DNA from 4 places in the Sphingobium sp. VMM genome. Region 3 is predicted to be linked to each of the others. Evidence: riboswitches for the same ligand, from Rfam matches in the RefSeq annotation. Region 3 holds a riboswitch; each other region holds the start of a gene.

Region 1 (4,987 bases), on a different contig from region 3:
CGCGGCGTTGAGGTTCAGGCTTTCCTCGGGCTTCAAATTCGGGTTGCCGACCTCGCAACAGGGATCATTGCCATAGAGCTGCGAGGCGTCGGGCAGCACGAAGGAGGTGCCGCCATTGGCCTCCACGAACAGCGCCTCGCTCACATCATAACGGCCCGAGACGTTCCAGATCGTCTTTTCCGATCCCTTCGCCTTGTTGTAGCGCAGGCCCGCGGCGATCCGTCCCTTGCTCGACAATTCGTCATTGGTGCGCAGCTGGAAGACGCCGGCATGGACCTGTTCATCGGTCGGCGCGATCAGCAGGACGTCGTCGCGGCCGTTGAAGCTCTGGAAATCATAGCCGATCAGCGTGTCGATGCCGCGCAGCATGTTGAGCTGCACCACCGCGCTGCCGCCATAATCCTGATAGCCCCAGAAGGTGCCGGCCGGGTAGATGACCTGCGGCGGCCCCGCCGGAATGGGGTTGCGGATCTGGACATAGGCGGTCTTCCAGTCGTGGAAATAGCCCTTGAGGAAGAATTGCACCCCATCCTCGCCGGTATAATCGAGGCGCAGGCTGGCCACTTCCTCATTGCGGTCGTTGCGGCTCTCCTTCGTCCGGGTCGCGCTGATATTGTCGAGATCGGCCTTGGTGTGCTGGTAGAGCGCGTTGAGGCGCAGGTCCGGCGCGATATCATATTGATATTTGATGCCCGCCGACCAGAGATCATAGCCGCGCGCGCGATCGGTGGCGCTGGGCTGCATCACGTCATAGGGACGATAGCCGTCCGACTGGCTGCGATTGGCCCAGACCACGAAGCGATGCTGGCCGATCGCGCCGCGAACATAGCCATCCAGGCTAGTGCCGGCAAAGCTGTCGAGGCTGGCATTGACTTGGCCGCCCAGATCATCGCTGAAGTCGCGGGTGACGACATTGATGACACCGGCCGCCGCCTGGGTGCCGTAGAACAGGCTTTCGCCGCCTTTCAGCACCTCGATCCGCTCGATCATGCTGGCGGCCATGGTGTCGTTGGGCGAGGTGCCGCCATAGAGGCGGTTGTTGAGGCGGATGCCGTCCATCGTCCACAGCACATCCTTGGTGCGCGATCCCTGCAACGCAATGTCGACATAGCTGAACGGCCCGGACTGCGACCGGATGAACAGGCCCGGCACCCCTTCGAGCGCGCGGGCGGTATCGATCGCGGCGGCATCGCGGATCTGCGTGTCGGTGACGATCTCGATCGCATGGCCATAGCGCGACAGCTGCTGCGGCAGCGTCTCTTCCAGGCTGGTGCCGGTGACGACGATGCTGTCGCCTTCTCCTTCGTCGGCCAGAGCCGGCGATGCAAAGGCGAGCGAAAGGGCCAAGGCGGCCCGCGAAACGATAATGGACTTCATATATTCCCCCATCCGGCGCCGCGTTCGACGGGCGGGGGCAACCTTCACGAGCGGCACGCGCGCGAACGTCCGACACACGCGCCGGCCGGGCGCCCATGGGCAACCGACGCGCGTTTGTCGCAGCGGCCCCAGCCGCTCGTTCGTCGCTCAGACGGAAGTTACCGTGCCGCGGCCATCCCCTGGACCAAGGCAAGAGCGACCAGACGCCGGCAGGTCTCCTGGCTCACGGGTCATCGCTTGATGCACGGCCTTCCCAGGCCTCGCAGGATTTAGCGTCCGGCCCAGTGGCTGGCGGATCGGTCATTCTGCCGTCCGCACATGTACATCGCGCTCACCGCTTACAGTTGCAGGGACAGCTGCGGATTTGGACAGTCACCCGTCCGCACCGCATTCCCTATTAAGCCCCTTTCGGGACACCGGCGCGATCATGATCCCATGCCGTGCGGCGCAGGATCGGCGGGATCGATAATCGAATATCAGGCGGGCTGCAAGCGCCTCTCAGAACCAGGCGCGCAGGCCGATCACTAGGCTGGTGGCCGACGGCCTATCGCCGGCAGCACGGGCATGGTCGGCCGTGTCGCCCAGCTTGCGTTCCCAATTGACGCCGACATAGGGCGCGAATTCGCGGGCAATCTCGTAGCGCAGCCGCAGCCCCAGCTCGATATCGGACGGGCCGGCGCCGATCCCCAGTTCGGGCACGGCCTGCGCCGCCAGATTGAACTCGGCGGCGGGCTGCAGGATCAGCCGCTGGGTGATGCGCTGGTCATAGCTCGCCTCCAGCCGCAGATGGGCGTCGCCCCTGGTCGACAGGAAGGCTTCGGCCCCGACCTCGAACCAGTAAGGCGCCAGGCCGTCGATGCCGATCACCGCATAGCTGCGGTCCGGCCCTTCGCCGAAATCCTGCCGCACGCCCGCCTGCAGGTTGAACCAGGGGTCGATCGCCCGGCTGTAGAGCGCCTGCACCTCGGCCCGTTCGAGCGATCCGCCGACCGTCCCCTCACCCTCGCTCTTGACCGCGAAGCGGTTGATGTCGCCGCCGATCCAGCCTTCGCCTTCCCAGGCATAGCCATCCGCGCCCTTGCCGGCGCGATATTCCAGCCGATCGAGCATCCATTGCGAATAGGTCATGCCGCCCCCTTCCGCGATCATCGCCGCGCGGGCGCTGGCCATGGCGGCGGGGTCATAGAGCGCGTCGGCGGCATGGTCGGTCGGCACCGGCGGGGCCGTGCCTTGCGGGATGGCGGCGTCGGTGGTGGGCATGCTGTGGCCCATCGCTCCATGGTCCATCTGGCTATGATCCATCGTCTGGGCCTGCACCGGCGCAGCGGCGGCGAGCAGCAGGAGCGCGATCAGCTTCATGCCGCGTCCTCCTCGTGGCGGACCGTCACGACCCGCATCATCCCGGCATGCATGTGCATCAGCATATGGCAGTGGAACGCCCAGTCGCCCAGCGCATCGGCGGTAAGGTCGAAACTCACCTTGCCGCCGGGTAGCACATTCACCGTATGCTTGCGCGGATTATGCGCAGCCTCGCCGGTCACCAGTTCGAAGAAATGGCCGTGCAGATGGATGGGATGGGGCATCATCGTGTCGTTGATCAGGGTCACGCGCACCCGTTCCATATGGCGGAAGGCGATCGGCTCCGCCCCTTCGGACAGCTTCACCCCATCGAACGACCACATATAGCGTTCCATGTTCGCGGTCAGGTGGATGTCGAGCGATCGGGTCGGCGTGCGCAGGTCGCTGTTCGGCGTCAGCGACCGCAGATCGGCATAGGTCAGCACGCGATGATCGACATCCTCCAGCCCCGTCGGCCGGTCGGCGGTGCGATCGGCCGGCATCGGCGACAGGGTGGCGACGCCCGGCCCCATTTTCACGCCGGGCGCGACCGACTTGTCGCGCATCTTCATGCTGTGGCCGGACATGCTTTCATTGGCCGGCTGGCTGAGGTCGATCACGCCGCCATGGCCCATATCCATGCCGCCCATGTCCATGCCCATATCCTTCATGCCCAGCAGCGGCCGGGCGCGCCGGGCCGGCACGGGCGCGACCATGCCGACCTGCGGCGCCAAGGTGGCGCGGACCAGGCCCGACCGGTCGATCGCCTCGGCAATCAGGGCATAGGGTTTCGCTTCGCCGGGCTGGACGATCACGTCATAGGTTTCGGCAATGCCGATCTGGAACTCGTCGGTCTCGACCGGCTGCACATCCTGCCCGTCGCATTGGATCACGGTCATCGGCAGGCCGGGCAGGCGAACATTGAAATTGGTCATCGCCGACGCGTTGATAATGCGCAGCCGCACCCGCTCGCCCGGCGCGAACAGGCCGGTCCAGTTTTCGGCCGTGCCCATGCCGTTCACCAGATAGCTGTAGGTCGCGCCGGTGACGTCGGAAATATCGGTCGGGTCCATGCGCATCGCGCCCCAGTCGATCCGGTCCTTGAGGGCCTGATCCTTCCCCGCCAGCAACCCGGCCAGCGTCTGGCGCTGCATGTTGTAATAGCCGCCCATCTGCTTGAGCCGTTGCAGCAACCTGTGCGGATGGACCGGGCTCCAGTCGGCGAGCAGGATCACATGCTCCCGGTCATAGGCCACCGGATCGGCGCCGGCGGGATCGATGATGATCGGGCCATAAAGGCCCATCGCCTCCTGCATGCCGGAATGGCTGTGATACCAGTAGGTGCCGGCCTGCCGCACCGGGAAGCGATAAGTGAAGGTTTCGCCCGGCGCGATACCGGGGAAGCTGATGCCGGGCACGCCATCCATCTGGAAGGGCAGGATCAGCCCGTGCCAGTGGATCGAGCTATCCTCCTTCAGCCGGTTGGTGACGGCGATGTTGACATGCTGCCCCTCGCGCAGGCGGATGAGCGGCGCCGGTGTGCCGCCATTGACACTGATCGCATGGGCCGATCGGCCGCCGGTCGCAAAATGCCCGTCGCCGATGCTGAGCGCGATCGCCTCGCCCGACAGCGCGCCCTGCGCCGCGTCCTGCGTGCCGGTGGCGGCCCAGCCGGGCAAGGCCTGCGCCAGTGCAAGCGCGGCGCCCCCCCGGATCAGGCTGCGGCGGTCGACAGGGAGGGAAGGCAGGTCGGTCATGCTGCTCTATACGCGGTTCGCGTCGCTTTCCCTCAACATCTCCTGCAATTGCCGGCGGGCACGGTAAAGGCGGGTTTCCACCGCCTTTTCGCTGACGGCCAATATCGCCGCGACCTCGGCCTGGCTCATGCCCTCGATCCCGCGCAGCAAAACCACCTCGCGCAGCGCCACCGGCAGCGCCGCTACCGCCGCCTCGATCCGGGCGACGCCAGCGCGGGACTGGGCCGCCTGCTCGGGATCGGGCGCCGCGTCGGCGACATGGGCGGCGTCCTCGATCGGCCGGGCGAAGCTGAAAAAGCGACGCACCGCGCGGCGGCGGGCCCAGTCATGGCATTTGTTGATCGTGATCCGCGCGATCCAGCCGCGAAAGGGCCGGCGTCCATCATAGCGGGCCAGCGACGCAAAGGCGGCGACGAAGCTTTCCTGCACGATGTCCATTGCCGCGTCCGCATCGCCGACATGGCCGCGGGCCAGCCGATAGACGGCATCGCGGTGCCGCCGCATCAGCGCGCCAT
Region 2 (4,987 bases), on a different contig from region 3:
CAGCGGATCATGCTGGCCCTGGGGCGCATGCATGTGGAGGACTTCGCCGCCCAGCCCCAGCATCATTATCTGCTGCGCTTCGTGGATGCGCCGGACGCGGTGCCCCCCCTGCCCGATCATGCCCTGATCGTGGATCGCGGCCCGTTCACGGTGGCGGACGACACAAGCCTGCTGCGCGATCATCGCATCGACCTGATCGTCGCCAAAAATGCCGGTGGCACGGGCGCAGCCGCCAAGCTGGACGCCGCGCGCGCGCTGGGCCTGCGCGTGCTGATGATCGACCGGCCCGCGCTGCCCGATCGGTGGGAGTTCCACCGGCCCGAGGATGTGCTCGACTGGATCGCTCATCCCGCCGCCTCGTCGGGGATGCCGCGCGGCGTGTAGAGGATCGGCCCGCGCGGCCGCTCGATGATGCGGGTCCGGCTCGACCCGACGATCACCATGGTGCGCATGTCCGCCATGTCCGCCCGCGCCTGCCCCAGCGGCACGATATGCAGTGTCTCCTGCGCGGTGGTCACGGCGCGGGCGAAGAGGATCGGGCGTGCATCGCCACAAAGTTCCCGCAACAGCGCCAGCGTGCGCACGAACCTTTCCGGCCGGGACGCCGAGCGAGGATTGTAGAAGGCCATGGCGAAATCCGCCTCCGCCGCCAGCCTCAGCCGCTTTTCGATCAGGGACCAGGGCTTGAGATTGTCCGACAGGTTGATCGCACAGAAATCATGGCCGAGCGGCGCGCCCGCACGCGCCGCGGCGGCCAGCATCGCGGTGATGCCGGGCAGCACGCGAATGTCGATGTCGCGCCAGGGAGCGGGGCCGGCCTCCAGCGCCTCGAACAGGGCGGACGCCATGGCAAAGACGCCCGGATCGCCCGAGGAGACGACGACGACCCGACGCCCCTGCGCCGCCAGCTCCAGCGCATGGGCCGCCCGGTCCAGTTCCACCCGATTGTCCGAAGGATGCAACGCCAGCCCCGCACGCGGCGCGACCCGCGCGACATAGGGGATATAGCCCACCACGTCGGTCGCGGCAGCCAGCGCGGCGTCGACCTCCGGCGTCACCAGCGCTTCGTCCCCCGGCCCGAGCCCCGCGATCGCGATCCAGCCGCCCTCTCCCTCCGCAAGACTCATGGCCGGCGCCCCTGGCCGTGGATCAGCAGGATCGAGAAATAGGGCGTCACTCTGTCGACATCGGCCAGCCGGGTCACGCGCTGTTCCGGCATGGCGGCATGTTCGACCAGCCATGCTTCATCGCTGCGCCCGGCCGCCGCCACGGCACGGCGCAGCTTGGCGAGGTGTCGGCCGATCTTCATCACTACCAGCGCGTCGGTATCGCGGATGCGGCGGACCAGCTCCTCTTCCGGCAGGGTCGCCATCGCGACGGTCAGCACATCGTCACCCCAGGTGATCGGCAGGCCGGTCGCATTCCAGGCGCCCGACATGCCCATGATTCCGGGGACCACCTCGACCGGGACCAGCCCCGACAACCGACTGTGCAGATGCATGAAGGAGCCGTAGAAAAAGGGGTCGCCCTCGCACAAGACGACCACATCCTCGCCCGCCTCCGCAATCGCCAGCAGCCGGTCGGTGCAGTCGGCATAGAAGGCGGCAAGACAGTCATTGTAGCGCGAGTCGGTGACCGGAATTTCGGTCGTCACCGGATATTCCATCGCCAGTTCGATCGCATCGTCCCGCAGCATGCCCTGCGCGATGCGGCGCGCCTGGCCCGGTCGGCCGGCCTTGCGGAAATAGGCGACATGCCGTCCCCCCCGCACCAGCCGGTCGGCGCGCACGCTCAGCAAGTCCTGCGCGCCGGGGCCAAGGCCCACGCCATAGACGGTGCCGCTCATTCCGCGCGGCTCGCCAGCGCATTGATCGCCGCGACCGTGATCGCGCTGCCACCCAACCGCCCGTCGACGACGCAGCAGGGGACCGGCTGCGCCGCCCATAAAGCGGCCTTGGATTCCGCCGCGCCGACGAAGCCGACCGGACAACCGATGATCGCCGCCGGGCGCGGACAGGCCGGATCTTCCAGCATGTCGAGCAGGTGGAACAGCGCCGTGGGCGCATTGCCGATGGCAACCAGTGCCCCGTCAAGATGCGGCCGCCACAGTTCCAGCGCGGCGGCGGACCGGGTATTGCCCATCGCCCGCGCCATGTCCGGCACGGCGATCTCGTGCAAGGTGCAGAGCACGGCATTGTCGGCGGGCAGGCGCGCGCGCGTGACCCCTTCCGACACCATGCGCGCATCGCACAGCACCGGCGCCCCTGCGGCCAGGGCCTGCCGCGCTACCGCTGCAAAGCCCGGTGAAAAGCGGATATGGGCCGCAAGGTCCACCATGCCCGCAGCATGGATCATGCGCACGGCGACCGGCTCCTCCTCGGCAGCAAAGCGCCCGAGGTCGGCTTCGGCGCGGATGGTGGCGAAGGACTGGCGATAGATCGCCGCGCCGTCCCTCTCATAATCATGGGGCATCAACAGGCTCCGAAATGGGCAAGAAGGTCGGTGGCGGTGAGGTCAGGACGGACGGGCGCCGACCCTGCGCGGGCATGGAAGGCAAGGTCGTAGCGCCCGTCCCGCCCCGTCAGCACGATGTCGGCCGGCATCGAACAGGCACAGCCCTTGGCGCAGCCGGAGACATGAAGACGGCCCGTCACATGGGGCGCCAGTTGGCAGGCGAGGTCGCGGCTCTCCACGCTCGCCTGCGGGCAGGCAGGCGCGCCGGGGCAGGCCTCCACATGGATCAACGGGTCGGCAGCGTCGGCGGACAGGCCGGGCAGCTGTCCTTCGGCCAGCAGCATGCGCCACGGGGTCAGCCGCATGGCCGGCGCGTCGAGAAGATGCCGCGCGTCGATCCGGCCAAAGGGAAGACCATAGGCCATGCCGCCATCCCATGCGCCGGGCATCAGCCGAGCACGCGGCGACGCCGCCTCTGCCGTGCCCGTTGCCCAATCCGGCAGGGGCGCATCATGCCGGGCCATGCGCCCCACGCGCGCGCCGTCGCTCTCCACGAACCATCGGGCGAGCGCGAGCAGCGCATCCACTTCGCCGCCGCTGTCCACCGGCACGCCTTGTGCCCGCCCCTCCGCACGCAAGATCAGGCCGCCATCGCGCGCCCGTTCGATGCGAAAATCCCCCGCTTCGCTGGGCAGGAGCGGCGCGGCGCCGGCATCGATCACGAAGCCCATCTTGCCCGGCAAGTCCGGTAGTTCGTCCAGGCGATCGAGCAACTGACTGGCGATGCGATGGCTGTCGTCGCCTTCGCGCCAGTCCGGCGCGACCATCATCATGCGCGCGCCCTCGCGTCGGGCATCGCGGTCCACCAGGCCAAGGTCGAGCAGCCGGTCGAGCAAGGGGCGCCAGCTTTCGTCGCGCACGCCGCGGATCTGGAGGTTCGCGCGCCGGGTCATGTCGATCAGGCCGTTGCCATGGGCGATCGCCGCTTCGCCCAGCGCCGCCAGATCATCGGCCGAAAGACGGCCAAGGCGCGGCTTCACGCGCACGATCAGCCCGTCGCCCGCCGCCATCGGGCGCCAGGCATCGGGACACCAGCCCCGAACGGCCGGCCCGTGGGCCACAGCATGGTTCGCGGTCGCCCTATCACTGCCCGCGCCGGTCTGGCTCACAGGCAAATCCTCCGCGCGCCGGGACGCAACCAGGCGGGGCTTGCCGGCATCGCCGGTCGGCGCGAGGCGGCAGGCAGGCGCGACAGGCGCCCGACACCACGCGGCCGTGCAGCCCCAGCCACACGCTTCGCCGCCCAGACGGAAGAGAGACCGTCCCATGACCAACCCCTGGGTCAGGACAAGAGCGACCGAAACGCCGGCAGGTCTCCTGGCTCGCGGGTCGTTGCGGGATGCACGCCTTCCCGGACGCTCTGTCCAGTGGCTGCCCTCATGGGCTTGTGCATCGCGCTATCCGCTTACAGTTGCAGGGACAGCCACGGAATAAGGGGCCAGGCCCCCGCACCGCATTCCCGATTAAGTTCCTTGCGGAACACCGGCGTCAGTTATGCAATGCACCAGCATGAACCGGCGCATCGATGATGCCCTAGTCGAAACATCGGGCTTCGCCAAGACATGGAATGTGTATCGGCAGTCCCGCTGCCGGCTCGACGCCCAAGGCATACCGACGGAGGATGCCGAAACGGAAACCGGAAGCAAGGAAAGCGACGCGGCGTCGGATACCGAAATTATGGCTGGGGCGGCAGGAGCCCCAGTCAAATTCTCACGCCCTACAAGGCCTTGAAAACGCTGGCGTACAGCCAACGGCTGCACACCCTGTTGCTACAGCGTGTTGGCACAATCGACAACCCGGATTTTTCGCTCTCCAGCCACATCCTAGGCGCATCAAGCATCAAGCTATTTGCACCACTGTGACAGAGGAACTCGCGCAGGAGGGTAAGGTCAAATGGCCAGCTCGCATGAAGCTGCCGTTCGCGTAGCAACGGGCTATCCCCCTATAATGAACCGCGCCGGGTTTGCCGGAGGCTCCAACTCCTGAGAAGGTGGAGCCTGTATGAGCAAGACAACGAACAAGTTTGCGCCGGAAGTCCGCGAGCGCGCGGTGCGTATGGTGATCGATCATGAACGTGATTACCCCTCTCGCTGGGCAGCGGTGGTTTCGATTGCGGAGAAGATCGGCTGCGTTCCGCAGACGCTGCATGAGTGGGTGAAGAAGGCTGAGGTCGACAGCGGCAAGCGCGCGGGCGTCCCGACCGAGGTAGCCGACAAGATGAAGGCACTGGAGCGCGAGGTCCGCGAGCTGCGACAGGCCAATGAGATCCTGCGCCAGGCATCGGCATATTTTGCCCAGGCGGAGCTCGACCGCCCGTTCAAGCGATGATCGCGTTCATCGACGATTACCGCGATGCCTATGGGGTCGAGCCAATCTGCAGCATCCTGTAGATCGCCCCATCCACCTATCACGAGCGCATCGCACAGCGGCCTGATCCGTCGACTCCTCTCGCATTCCCGGCAAGGCCGCCCCC
Region 3 (4,987 bases):
ATTGCCATAGGTGTAGGTCGCATAATCATAATTGATCTGGTTGCGGGTATCGCGCCGGAAGGCGGTCAGCGACAGCACCGCCTTGTCCCCGTCCAGGCTCTGGTCGAAGCCGATATCATAGCTTTTCGACCGTTCCGGCCGCAGCGCGCTGTTGCCGCTATAGGTGTCGTAGAGCTGATAGAGCGACGGCGCCTTGAACCCCTCGCCATAGGAGAGGCGGATATTGGTGGCGCCGGCGTTCGGCGTGTAATTGGCGTTGGCACCAAAGGTGGTCGCGCCGCCGAACTGGCTATGATCGTCATGGCGCAGCCCGCCGGTGACGGCCAGGCCGGCAAGCGGCTTCACCACCGCCAGCGCATAGACGCTGTCGATGTTCGCCTTCGCGCTCGCTATGTCGCCAAAGCCGAAATACTCATAGTCCGGCCGCTCATGCTCATAGCCGAAGATCAGCTTGGCCTGATCCACCGGGGCATAGACGCCCTCATATTCGAACCGCAGATTGGTGCCCGAATAGCCATAGTCCGGGTCAGTGCCGCGCACGAAATAATAGTCGCGATCGTTGCGCAGCCAGGTGACGGCAGCGCGGTTGGTCAGCTTGCCGTCGAGCAGCGCCAGGTTGATTCCGGCATAGCCGACATATTGGTCCAGCTTGCTGACGTCGCTGCTGTCCGCCGGCGCGCCGAAGAAGCTGTCATAGTCGAGATCCGCATGGATATAGTAACCGCGCAGGTCGAGGCTCAGGCTGTCGGAAAAGGCGATCTTCAGCTTGGCGTTGGTGGCGATATTCTCATAGCCGTCCTTCTCCACGCCGCCGAACGACCGGCCAACCGAGGAAATGCCGTCGGTGTTGAAATAGGCAACGCCGACGCCGCCCGACACCGCGCCGCGCGTGCCCGACACATCGGCCTTGGCATTCAGCGTGTCGCTATAGCCATAATCGGCCGAGGCATTGACCTCGAAACCCTCGCTCGGCGCGCCGGTCATCACATTGACCACGCCGCCGATCGCCTGGCTGCCATAGACCACCGAGTTGGAGCCGCGCAGCACTTCGATCCGGCGAATATTGCCGGTCAGCAGATGGCCGAAATCATAGCCGTCGCCGATGCCGCTCGGGTCGTTGACCTTGACCCCGTCGATCAGCACCAGCGTCTGGGTCGTCTCCGCCCCGCGCAGCGACACGCCGGTCACGCCGCCGGTGGAGCCGTTGCGGCTGAAGCGGACGCCCGGCGTGGTGGCGAGCAGGTCGACGACATCGACCGCCTGGCGCGTCCTGATCGTGTCGGCATCGATCACCGTGATCGCCTGGCCGACCTCGTCGCGCGGCTGCGCAATGCCCGAAGCGGTGACGACGATATCGTCATCCTGGGCCAATGCCGGCGTAGCGGCCAGCAATGCGATCAGCGAAATCCCCAACATCTTCATTTTATCGTCCCCCGGCGTCCGTCGATTTGGAACCGGGGCGTCCGCACAAGCGGTCGCTGCGTGAGGATCGGGAAGACGCCAGCGCCCCGCCCCACGCACCGATGCGGCCCCGGCCGCCATGGGCGTCGCTCGACGGAAACACCGCGCCATGGCCATCCCCTGGGCCAGGGCAAGAGCGACCAGACGCCGGCAGGTCTCCTGGCTCGCGGGTCAGGGCAGCGATGCGCCAGCCTTCCCGGACTTGGCGGTCCAGTGGCCGGTTCCGGCCCTCCCCTTTTGAAGAGCCTGGGAACCCTGCGCATCGCGCTCACCGCTTACAGTTGCAGGGACAGCCGCGGATTTGGAAGGGCTGCGCCCCCCGCACCGCATTCCCGTTTTCAGCCCTTGCGGGCACCGGCGCGATCATGCGCGTCCGGGGCTTTTGACCGCCCCGGCGCGCGGCCCCCATAAGCCAAAGCACAAGCCCTGCCAAGCGGGCCAGGATCGCCCCGGCGGATCGTTGCGCGGCGCCGGCGGGCGGCTATGCAGGGGCCTCTTACCGAAGGAGCCGACATGTCCGATTCGCTTGCCATCACTGCCGCCGACGTCGCCGATGCCGCGCGGCTGATCGCGCCGGCGGCGGTCCGCACCCCGCTGATCGAGAATGCCGCGCTGAACGATCTCTGCGGCCGGCGTGTGCTGGTGAAGTTCGAGGGGGCCCAGCATAGCGGATCGTTCAAGTTCCGCGGCGCCTATAACCGCCTCGCCCGACTGAACGCTGCGGAACGCGCGGCGGGCGTCGTCGCCTGGTCCTCGGGCAATCATGCCCAGGGCGTCGCCTTTGCCGCGCGCCTGCTCAGCATTCCCGCCACGATCGTGATGCCGGCCGATGCGCCGGCGATCAAGACCGCCAACACCCGCGCGCTGGGCGCCGAGGTCGTCCCCTATGACCGCTTCACCCAGAGCCGCGAGGAAATCGCCACCGCCCTTGCCACCGAACGCGGCGCGACGCTGGTTCCCTCCTTCGACGATCCCTTCATCATCGCCGGCCAGGGCACGATCGGCCTGGAGATATTGGAGCAAGCGCAGGCCGCCGGCGCCGACCTCACGCAGATTCTCGTCTGTTGCGGTGGTGGCGGCCTGGTCGCGGGCACGGCCACGGCGGTCAAGGCCGCCCGCCCGGACATCAGCGTCTATGCGGTCGAACCCGCCGGTTTCGATGATACCGCCCGCTCGCTCGCCAGCGGCACGCGCGAAAGCGTCTCGCCCGACGCGCGCAGCATCTGCGACGCGCTGCTGGCGCCCAGCCCCGGCGCGCTGACCTTCCCGATCAACCACGCCCTGCTCGCAGGCGGTCTGGTCGTCAGCGACGATCAGGTGCGCGACGCGATGCGCTTCGCCTTCACCACGCTCAAGCTGGTGGTCGAACCGGGCGGCGCGGTCGCGCTCGCCGCCATGCTTGCCGGCCTCGCCCCAGCGACCGACGGCGCCACCGCCCTCGTCATCTCCGGCGCCAATGTCGATCCGCAGGATTATGCCGCAATCATTGGCGGGGGCGCTTGACCGCTAGTCTTTCCAATCGGTCACCCTTAGTCTGGTCTGGGGATGCCGCGAGGGTCGGCTTTAGGGGAAATGATGGGAATCGTATCGGTACTGATCCATGCCGTCGCGCTTGTGAACGCGACACCAGCCAATTATCCGGGGGATTGGGTCACTTCGCTGGACTATCCTACTGACGACAAGCGACCACAGGGTGAGGGCACTACATTTTTCGCATTGCTGATCGCGCCCAATGGTCAAGCGATACGATGCGACATCACCCAATCTAGCGGCTCCACTGCCCTGGATCGGAAAACCTGCGCATTGATACTGGCAAGAGCGAAGTTCACGCATGCCACGGACGAAACGGGTAGCGCCATCCACAGCCAATGGCACAGCCGTGTCAGGTGGTGGCGCTCCAATGGCCAGGGCAAGGCGGGCTCCGAACGCTCTGCCGCACCACCCGTTGATCTGGGATTACAGGTCAGCAATCTGCCCGATGGCGCGCGCGAAACAACTGCCAGTATCGTCGTGAAGGTCGACACATCCGGGCATGTCTCCCATTGCCAGGGCGTCAAACCAGATGAGGCAAAACTGGTCGATGTAGCCTGCACCCAGGCCAGCGCCTTAACTCTGGAAGCTGGCAAGGATAATGAAGGCCAAGCCATCCCCTTTGTACGCGCCATGCTCGTCGGCTTTCGCGTTTCCCCGCAATAGCGGCGCCCGCACAGCCAAGACTCGCCTTTTCCGCCCCGCCACACTAAATGCGGCGCCATGATGAGCCGCTTTTCCAAGATGCATGGTCTGGGCAATGATTTCGTCGTGATCGACGCGCGCCAAGCGCCGGTCGCGATGACGGAGGCGCGCGCCCGCGCCATTGCCGATCGCCATGCCGGCGTGGGCTGCGACCAGTTGATCGTCATCGGCGATGCCGACCCCGGTGATCAGGCCGACGTGTCGATGCTGATCTTCAATTCCGACGGTTCGGAAGTGGAAGCCTGCGGCAACGCCACGCGCTGCGTGCCGCTGTTCGTCGGCAAGGATGTGCTGATCCGCACCAGGGCCGGGCTGCTCGATGCCAAGGGCGTGGACGGCGGCGCCAGCGTCGACATGGGCGCGCCCCGCTTCGACTGGGACGCGATCCCGCTCGCTTATCCGATGGACACGCTGACCATGAGCGCGAGTTGGGAAGACCTGCCCGCGCCGGCCGCCGTCAATGTCGGCAACCCGCATGTGATCTTCTTCGTCGAGGATCTGGACGCTGTCGATTTCGAACGGCTCGGCCCGCTGATCGAGCATGACCCGCTCTTCCCCGCCCGCGTGAACGTCAATTTCGCGCAGGTCGTCGGCCCGCAACATCTTCACCTGATCGTCTGGGAACGCGGCGCCGGCCTTACGCGCGCCTGCGGCACCGGCGCCTGCGCCACCGCCGTCGCCGCGATCCGCCGCAAGCTGATGGTCGGCCCGGTGACGGTCAGCCTGCCGGGCGGCGACCTGGAGATCGACTGGGCGCCGGGCGGCACGATCCGCATGACCGGCCCCGCCACCCATGTGTTCGACGGCGAGGCGGACTGGGACCGCTTCTGACCGTGGCTGGTCCCGACATCATCACCCTGGGCTGCCGGCTCAACATCGCGGAGAGCGAGGCTATTCGCGAAATGGCCGGCGCACAGGACGACCTGATCGTCGTCAACAGCTGCGCCGTGACGGCCGAGGCCGTGCGCCAGACCCGGCAGGCGATCCGCCGCGCCAGGCGAGACCGCCCCGACGCCCGCATCCTCGTCACCGGCTGCGCCGCCCAGACCGAACCCCAGACCTTCGCCGCCATGGCGGAAGTGGACCGCGTGATCGGCAACCGGGAGAAGCTGGAGGCCGCCGCCTTCGCCCCGGTGGCGGATAAGGTCAATGTCTCCGACATCATGGCCGTGCGCGACACCGCGCCGCACATGGCCAGCGCCTTTGCCGAACATGCCCGCGCCTTTCTGGAGGTGCAGAATGGCTGCGACCATCGCTGCACCTTCTGCATCATCCCCTATGGCCGGGGGAA
Region 4 (4,987 bases), on a different contig from region 3:
GACGATCCTTACGCATGGCTGCGCGACCCCGGCTATCCCGACGTCAAGGACAAGGATGTGCTGGCCTATCTGGAGGCCGAAAACGCCTGGTTCGAGGGCGCGATGGCGCCGCACAAGCCCCTGCTCGACACGCTGTTCCACGAGATGAAGGGGCGCATCAAGGAAGATGACCAGTCGGTTCCGCAGAAGGATGGCGACTATATCTACTGGCGCGCGTTCGAGACCGGGGCGCAATATCGCAAATGGTATCGCAAGCCCGCAGCAGGCGGTGACGACCAGCTGATCCTGGACGAACCGGCGCTGGCGCAGGGTCATGACTATTTTCGTCTGGGCGCCATGTCGGTCAGCCCGGATGGCCGCTATCTGGCCTACGCCATCGACACCAATGGCTCCGAACGGTTCGAGGCGCGGATCAAGGATCTCTTTTCTGGCGAGATATTGCCCGAGGTGATTCCCGACACATTGTCGTCGCTGGTGTGGACCAGCGATTCAAAGGGGCTGCTCTATGGCCTGGCCAACGAGAATTGGCGGACCGACAATGCGCGGCTGCACTGGCTGGGCCAGAGCGTCGAGAGCGATGTCGAGCTGTTCCATGAGGAGGATGAGGGCTTCCGCGTCTCGATCGGCCTCACCTCATCTGAAAAATGGATCGTCATCGCGACCGGCGACCATGTCACCAGCGAAGCTTGGCTGATCCCGGCCGACAATCCGACCGCGACGCCGTTGCTCGTCTCCGCGCGCCAGCCCGGCCGCGAATATGATGTCGATGAGCATGAAGGCACGCTCTACATCAAGACCAACGACACCCATCCCAATTTCCGGCTGGTGAAGGCATCGCTCGATGCGCCCGACCAGTGGGATGAGGTGATCGGCGCCGACGCTCATTTCTACCTGACCGATTTCACCCTGTTCAAGACCTTCTACGTCACCGAAGGGCGGCAGGACGGGCTCGATCAGATCGAGCTGCGCGACTATGCGACCCATGCGGCAAAGCGCATTCCGTTCCCGGAAGCCAGCTATTCGGCGAGTCTCGACGACAATCCCGAATATGAGGTGACGAAGCTGCGCATCGGCTATGAATCGATGGTCACGCCCGACACCATCTATGATTATCATCTGGCAACGGGTGAGCTGGAGATACTCAAGGTCCAGGAAATTCCCTCGGGCTATGACGCCAGCCGCTACGCCACCGAGCGGCTGATGATCCCGGCGCGCGACGGGACGCAGATTCCGGTGTCGATCGTCTATCCCGCCGACTTCCCCCGCGACGGCAGCGCGCCGCTGCACCTTTATGGCTATGGCGCCTATGGGCTGGCGATGGAGCCGGGCTTCTCGACCAGCCGCCTGTCGCTGCTCGATCGCGGCTTTGCCTTTGCCATCGCCCATATTCGCGGCGGCGACGATATGGGCCAGCAATGGTATCTGGACGGCAAGCTCGACAAGCGCACCAATACCTTCACCGACTTTGTCGATGTCGCGAAGGGGCTGATCGATCTTGGCTATTCGGCCAAGGGCAGGATCAGCATTTCGGGCGGATCGGCCGGCGGCGAGCTGATGGGCGCGGTCATCAACTCCGATCCCGACCTGTGGGGCGCGGTGGTGGCACATGTGCCGTTCGTCGACGTGCTCAACACCATGCTGGACGAAACGCTGCCATTGACGCCGGGCGAATGGCCCGAATGGGGCAATCCGATCGAGGATGAGGCCGCATTCCGCACCATACAGTCCTATGATCCCTACACCCATGTCAGCGCCCAGGATTATCCGCCGCTGATGGTGACCGCCGGGTTGAACGACCCGCGCGTCACCTATTGGGAGCCGGCCAAATGGGTGGCGAAGCTGCGCGCGACCAAGACCGACAAGAATATCCTGCTGCTCAAGACCAATATGGGCGCGGGCCATGGTGGCAAGTCGGGCCGGTTCGAGAGCCTGCACGAGACCGCCGAGGAATTTGCGTTCATCCTGTGGCAGCTGGGAGTGGAAGGCTGATGGCGTCGAGCTTCACCAAGCAGTTCACCGCGCAGGCGCAGCATATCGATGTGCTGGGCCATGTGAACAATGCGGTGTGGGTGCAGTGGATGGAGCAATTGTCGGTCGAACATTGGATGACCGATGCCGACCCGGCCCATGTCGACGCCTATATCTGGGTCGTGACCCGGCATGAGGTCGATTATCGCGGCAATGTGGTCGAAGGCGATGTCGTGTCGGGCCGCACCTGGATTCCGGAAGGACCGCGCGGCGCGCGGTTCGACCGGCTGATCGAGTTCACCGGGCCGGACGGCAAGGTGAAGGTGTCGGCCAAATCCACCTGGGCGATGATCGACAAGGAAAGCGGCCGGCTGATGCGGGTGCCGGCCGAAGTCGCCGCCAACTTCATCGAGGACTGAGTCGGCCCAGCCTCAGCGGGCGCTGACGGCCTGGGAGAGGGCGCGGGCCGCCTGCACATAGGCCGGTCCGCCGCACACGGTCCAGGCCTGGGGCAGGCTGATGCGCGCTATGTCGCGCAGCACCGGATGATGCAGCATTTCGGTGCCCTGGTCGGTGATGCGGTCGGTGGCGCTCTCGACGATCAGATAGTCGGGCCGGGCGGCGACCATCTCCTCCAGGCTGACCTGCGCGATCACCGGCTTGCCAAGGTCGGCGGCCAGGTTGCGCAGCCCCGCCCGCGTCATCAGGTCGTCGACCAGCGTGCCGGTGCCGGTCATGTAGCCGCGCCGCTGATAATAGGCCGCGACTTTGGGCTTCGGTGCGCGGGGCAGGGCGGCAAGCTCCCGGTCCATCCGCGCGATCATCGCTTCGCCCCGGTCGGCATGGCCGATCGCCTGCGCCACCGTGCGGATCGACGCGACGATATCGGCATAGCTGTCCGCGCTTTTGAGGTCGACGGCGGGATAATGCTGGGCCTTGAGGATCGCGATCGCCGGGTTGCGCCGCGCCGGCATGCCGATCACCAGATCGGGATTGGTCGCCAAAATCTGCTCGGCCGATCCGTCGAGGATGGGCAGGCCGCGGGTCGCGGCAGCCACTGCCGACATCTGCCGATCGCCGGCATTATGGGTCAGGCCGGCAATCTGGTCGCGATCGGCCAGCGCCACCAGCAGCTGGTCGGCGCACAGGTTGAGCGACACGATCCGTTGCGGACGTTTGCTGGCATTGGCAGGCTGGCGAGCGGTGGCCGCCCATAATGTGGCGCCGCCGATCAGGGCGATCACCAGGGCGATCATCCCCTTGCCGGGGCCGATGGGGGCAAATATCCGCATGGCCACCTCCCTTAGCCGGCGCGCTCCGCCAAGCAAGGAAGATTGACGCTCCAGTCGGGCTCGCCTATCGCCCGGACTGCGACAGGTTCCCCGGCAACGGGGATGAAAAGGGAATGGGGTTCAAGACCCCGGCTGCCCCTGCAACTGTGAGCGGCGAGCCTTTGTGCCACATGCCATTGGGACCGCAAGGTTCTGAGAAGGCGGCATGAATCAGCGATGACCCGTGAGCCAGGAGACCTGCCGGTCGCGGTCGTCCTTCGCGCGGACAGGGTGTGCCGAGCGGACGGGGGTGAACCCGCGTGGCGACAGGTGGACCGCAAATTGCGGGGACCATGTCGCGCCCGGCCGGGCACCGATATCGTCCCTGGGATGCGGTCCCTCGTCCGGGGGCTTATGTGTTCAAATATCTGACTTTCTGTTCTTTCCTTCTCTCCACCACCGCTTTCGCCGAAGAGGCGCAGCAGGCACCATCGCCCGATGCCGCCGCCGATGCCGGGGCATCCTCGATCCTCGTCACGGCGACCCGCCTCGCCACGCCGGTGGATCAGGTGCCGGCCTCCGTCACCGTGCTCGACAAGGCAGCGATCGACCGGGCGCAGGATCTGGGGGTCACCGAATTGCTGCTGCGCACGCCGGGTGTCAGCATCTCGCGCAATGGCGGCTATGGCACGGCGACGTCGCTGCGTATCCGTGGCGCCGAGTCCGACCAGACCGTAGTGGTCATCGACGGGGTGAAGCTCAACGATCCGTCCTCGACCGGCGGCGGCTATAATTTCGCCAATCTGCTGGTCGGCGACGCCTCGCGCATAGAAGTGCTGCGCGGTCCCCAGTCGACCCTGTGGGGCAGTCAGGCAATCGGTGGCGTCGTCAATGTCGTCACCGCCATGCCCGAACAGCCGCTGGAGGGTAGCTTCGATATCGAGGCGGGGTCGCGCGACACGGTCAGCGCCCGCGCGGCATTGGGTGGGAAGACCGGCCCGGTCAGTTGGAGGATCGGCGGCCAGAGCTTCACCACCGACGGTATTTCCGCGATCAGCCCGGCCTTTGGCGGCAAGGAGAAGGACGGCTATACCAACCGCAGCGTCACCGGCCGGGTAGAGGTTGCGCTGGCGGACGGGATCAGCGCCGATCTGCGCGGCTATTATTCCGATGGTAAGGTCGATTTCGACGCCACCAGCGCGGACAGCCCCGCCTATGGCACCAATTGCGAATTTGTCGGCTATGCCGGCCTTAACGTCGCACTGCTCGACGGCCGCTTCCGCAACCGTTTCGGCTATGGCTATACCGACACCGATCGCGACAATTACGACCCGCGCAACCCGCGCAAGCAGACGTTCGACGCGGCGGGGCGCAACCAGCGGCTGGAATATCAGGGTAGCTTCGCGATCGCCGACGGCTGGACCGCGCTGTTCGGGGTGGAGAATGAGAATAGCCGCTTCCGCAGCGTGTCGCCTTCGGCGTCGCTTTCGGTGCCGATTTCCGATCCGGCTCGCGGCAAGGCGGAGATCACCAGCGTCTATGGCCAGCTCAATGCCCAGCCGATTACGGGCCTGACCCTGACCGGCGGGCTGCGCTATGACGATCATGATCGCTATGGCGGCCGCACCCTCTTTTCCGCCGGCGGCGTCTGGGCGCTGCCGACCGGGACGGTGCTGCGCGCCAGCTATGGCGAGGGGGTCAAGGCGCCGACCCTCTATCAGCTCTTTTCCGAATATGGGAACCAGGCG

The links. A riboswitch is a leader RNA that binds a small molecule or an ion and turns the genes downstream of it on or off. The one in region 3 is predicted to bind cobalamin.
Region 1: linked by a shared signal. The riboswitch ahead of ACUCV3_RS04130 (TonB-dependent receptor plug domain-containing protein) and the one ahead of ACUCV3_RS18465 (TonB-dependent receptor plug domain-containing protein) in region 3 are both predicted to bind cobalamin.
Region 2: linked by a shared signal. The riboswitch ahead of ACUCV3_RS21175 (cobalamin biosynthesis protein CobG) and the one ahead of ACUCV3_RS18465 (TonB-dependent receptor plug domain-containing protein) in region 3 are both predicted to bind cobalamin.
Region 4: linked by a shared signal. The riboswitch ahead of ACUCV3_RS17620 (TonB-dependent receptor plug domain-containing protein) and the one ahead of ACUCV3_RS18465 (TonB-dependent receptor plug domain-containing protein) in region 3 are both predicted to bind cobalamin.

The regions. Positions count from the first base shown of each region.
Region 1 covers NZ_JBXGSI010000002.1:361,466-366,452, forward strand. Annotated here, with positions in the region: gene ACUCV3_RS04130 (TonB-dependent receptor plug domain-containing protein) at 1-1,377, opposite strand, end outside; cobalamin riboswitch at 1,569-1,813, opposite strand; gene ACUCV3_RS04135 (copper resistance protein B) at 1,876-2,736, opposite strand; gene ACUCV3_RS04140 (copper resistance system multicopper oxidase) at 2,733-4,472, opposite strand; gene ACUCV3_RS04145 (RNA polymerase sigma factor) at 4,479-4,987, opposite strand, start outside.
Region 2 covers NZ_JBXGSI010000019.1:62,368-67,354, forward strand. Annotated here, with positions in the region: gene ACUCV3_RS21155 (cobalt-precorrin-6A reductase) at 1-384, shown strand, start outside; gene cobJ (precorrin-3B C(17)-methyltransferase) at 345-1,127, opposite strand; gene cobI (precorrin-2 C(20)-methyltransferase) at 1,124-1,846, opposite strand; gene ACUCV3_RS21170 (precorrin-8X methylmutase) at 1,843-2,472, opposite strand; gene ACUCV3_RS21175 (cobalamin biosynthesis protein CobG) at 2,472-3,524, opposite strand; cobalamin riboswitch at 3,805-4,016, opposite strand; partial or broken gene ACUCV3_RS21180 (transposase) at 4,516-4,901, shown strand; AL1L pseudoknot at 4,797-4,913, shown strand.
Region 3 covers NZ_JBXGSI010000015.1:45,713-50,699, forward strand. Annotated here, with positions in the region: gene ACUCV3_RS18465 (TonB-dependent receptor plug domain-containing protein) at 1-1,422, opposite strand, end outside; cobalamin riboswitch at 1,594-1,835, opposite strand; gene ACUCV3_RS18470 (threonine ammonia-lyase) at 1,975-2,964, shown strand; gene ACUCV3_RS18475 (energy transducer TonB) at 3,034-3,657, shown strand; gene dapF (diaminopimelate epimerase) at 3,715-4,527, shown strand; gene mtaB (tRNA (N(6)-L-threonylcarbamoyladenosine(37)-C(2))-methylthiotransferase MtaB) at 4,530-4,987, shown strand, end outside.
Region 4 covers NZ_JBXGSI010000014.1:15,779-20,765, forward strand. Annotated here, with positions in the region: gene ACUCV3_RS17605 (S9 family peptidase) at 1-1,989, shown strand, start outside; gene ACUCV3_RS17610 (acyl-CoA thioesterase) at 1,989-2,387, shown strand; gene ACUCV3_RS17615 (ABC transporter substrate-binding protein) at 2,400-3,260, opposite strand; cobalamin riboswitch at 3,327-3,519, shown strand; gene ACUCV3_RS17620 (TonB-dependent receptor plug domain-containing protein) at 3,656-4,987, shown strand, end outside.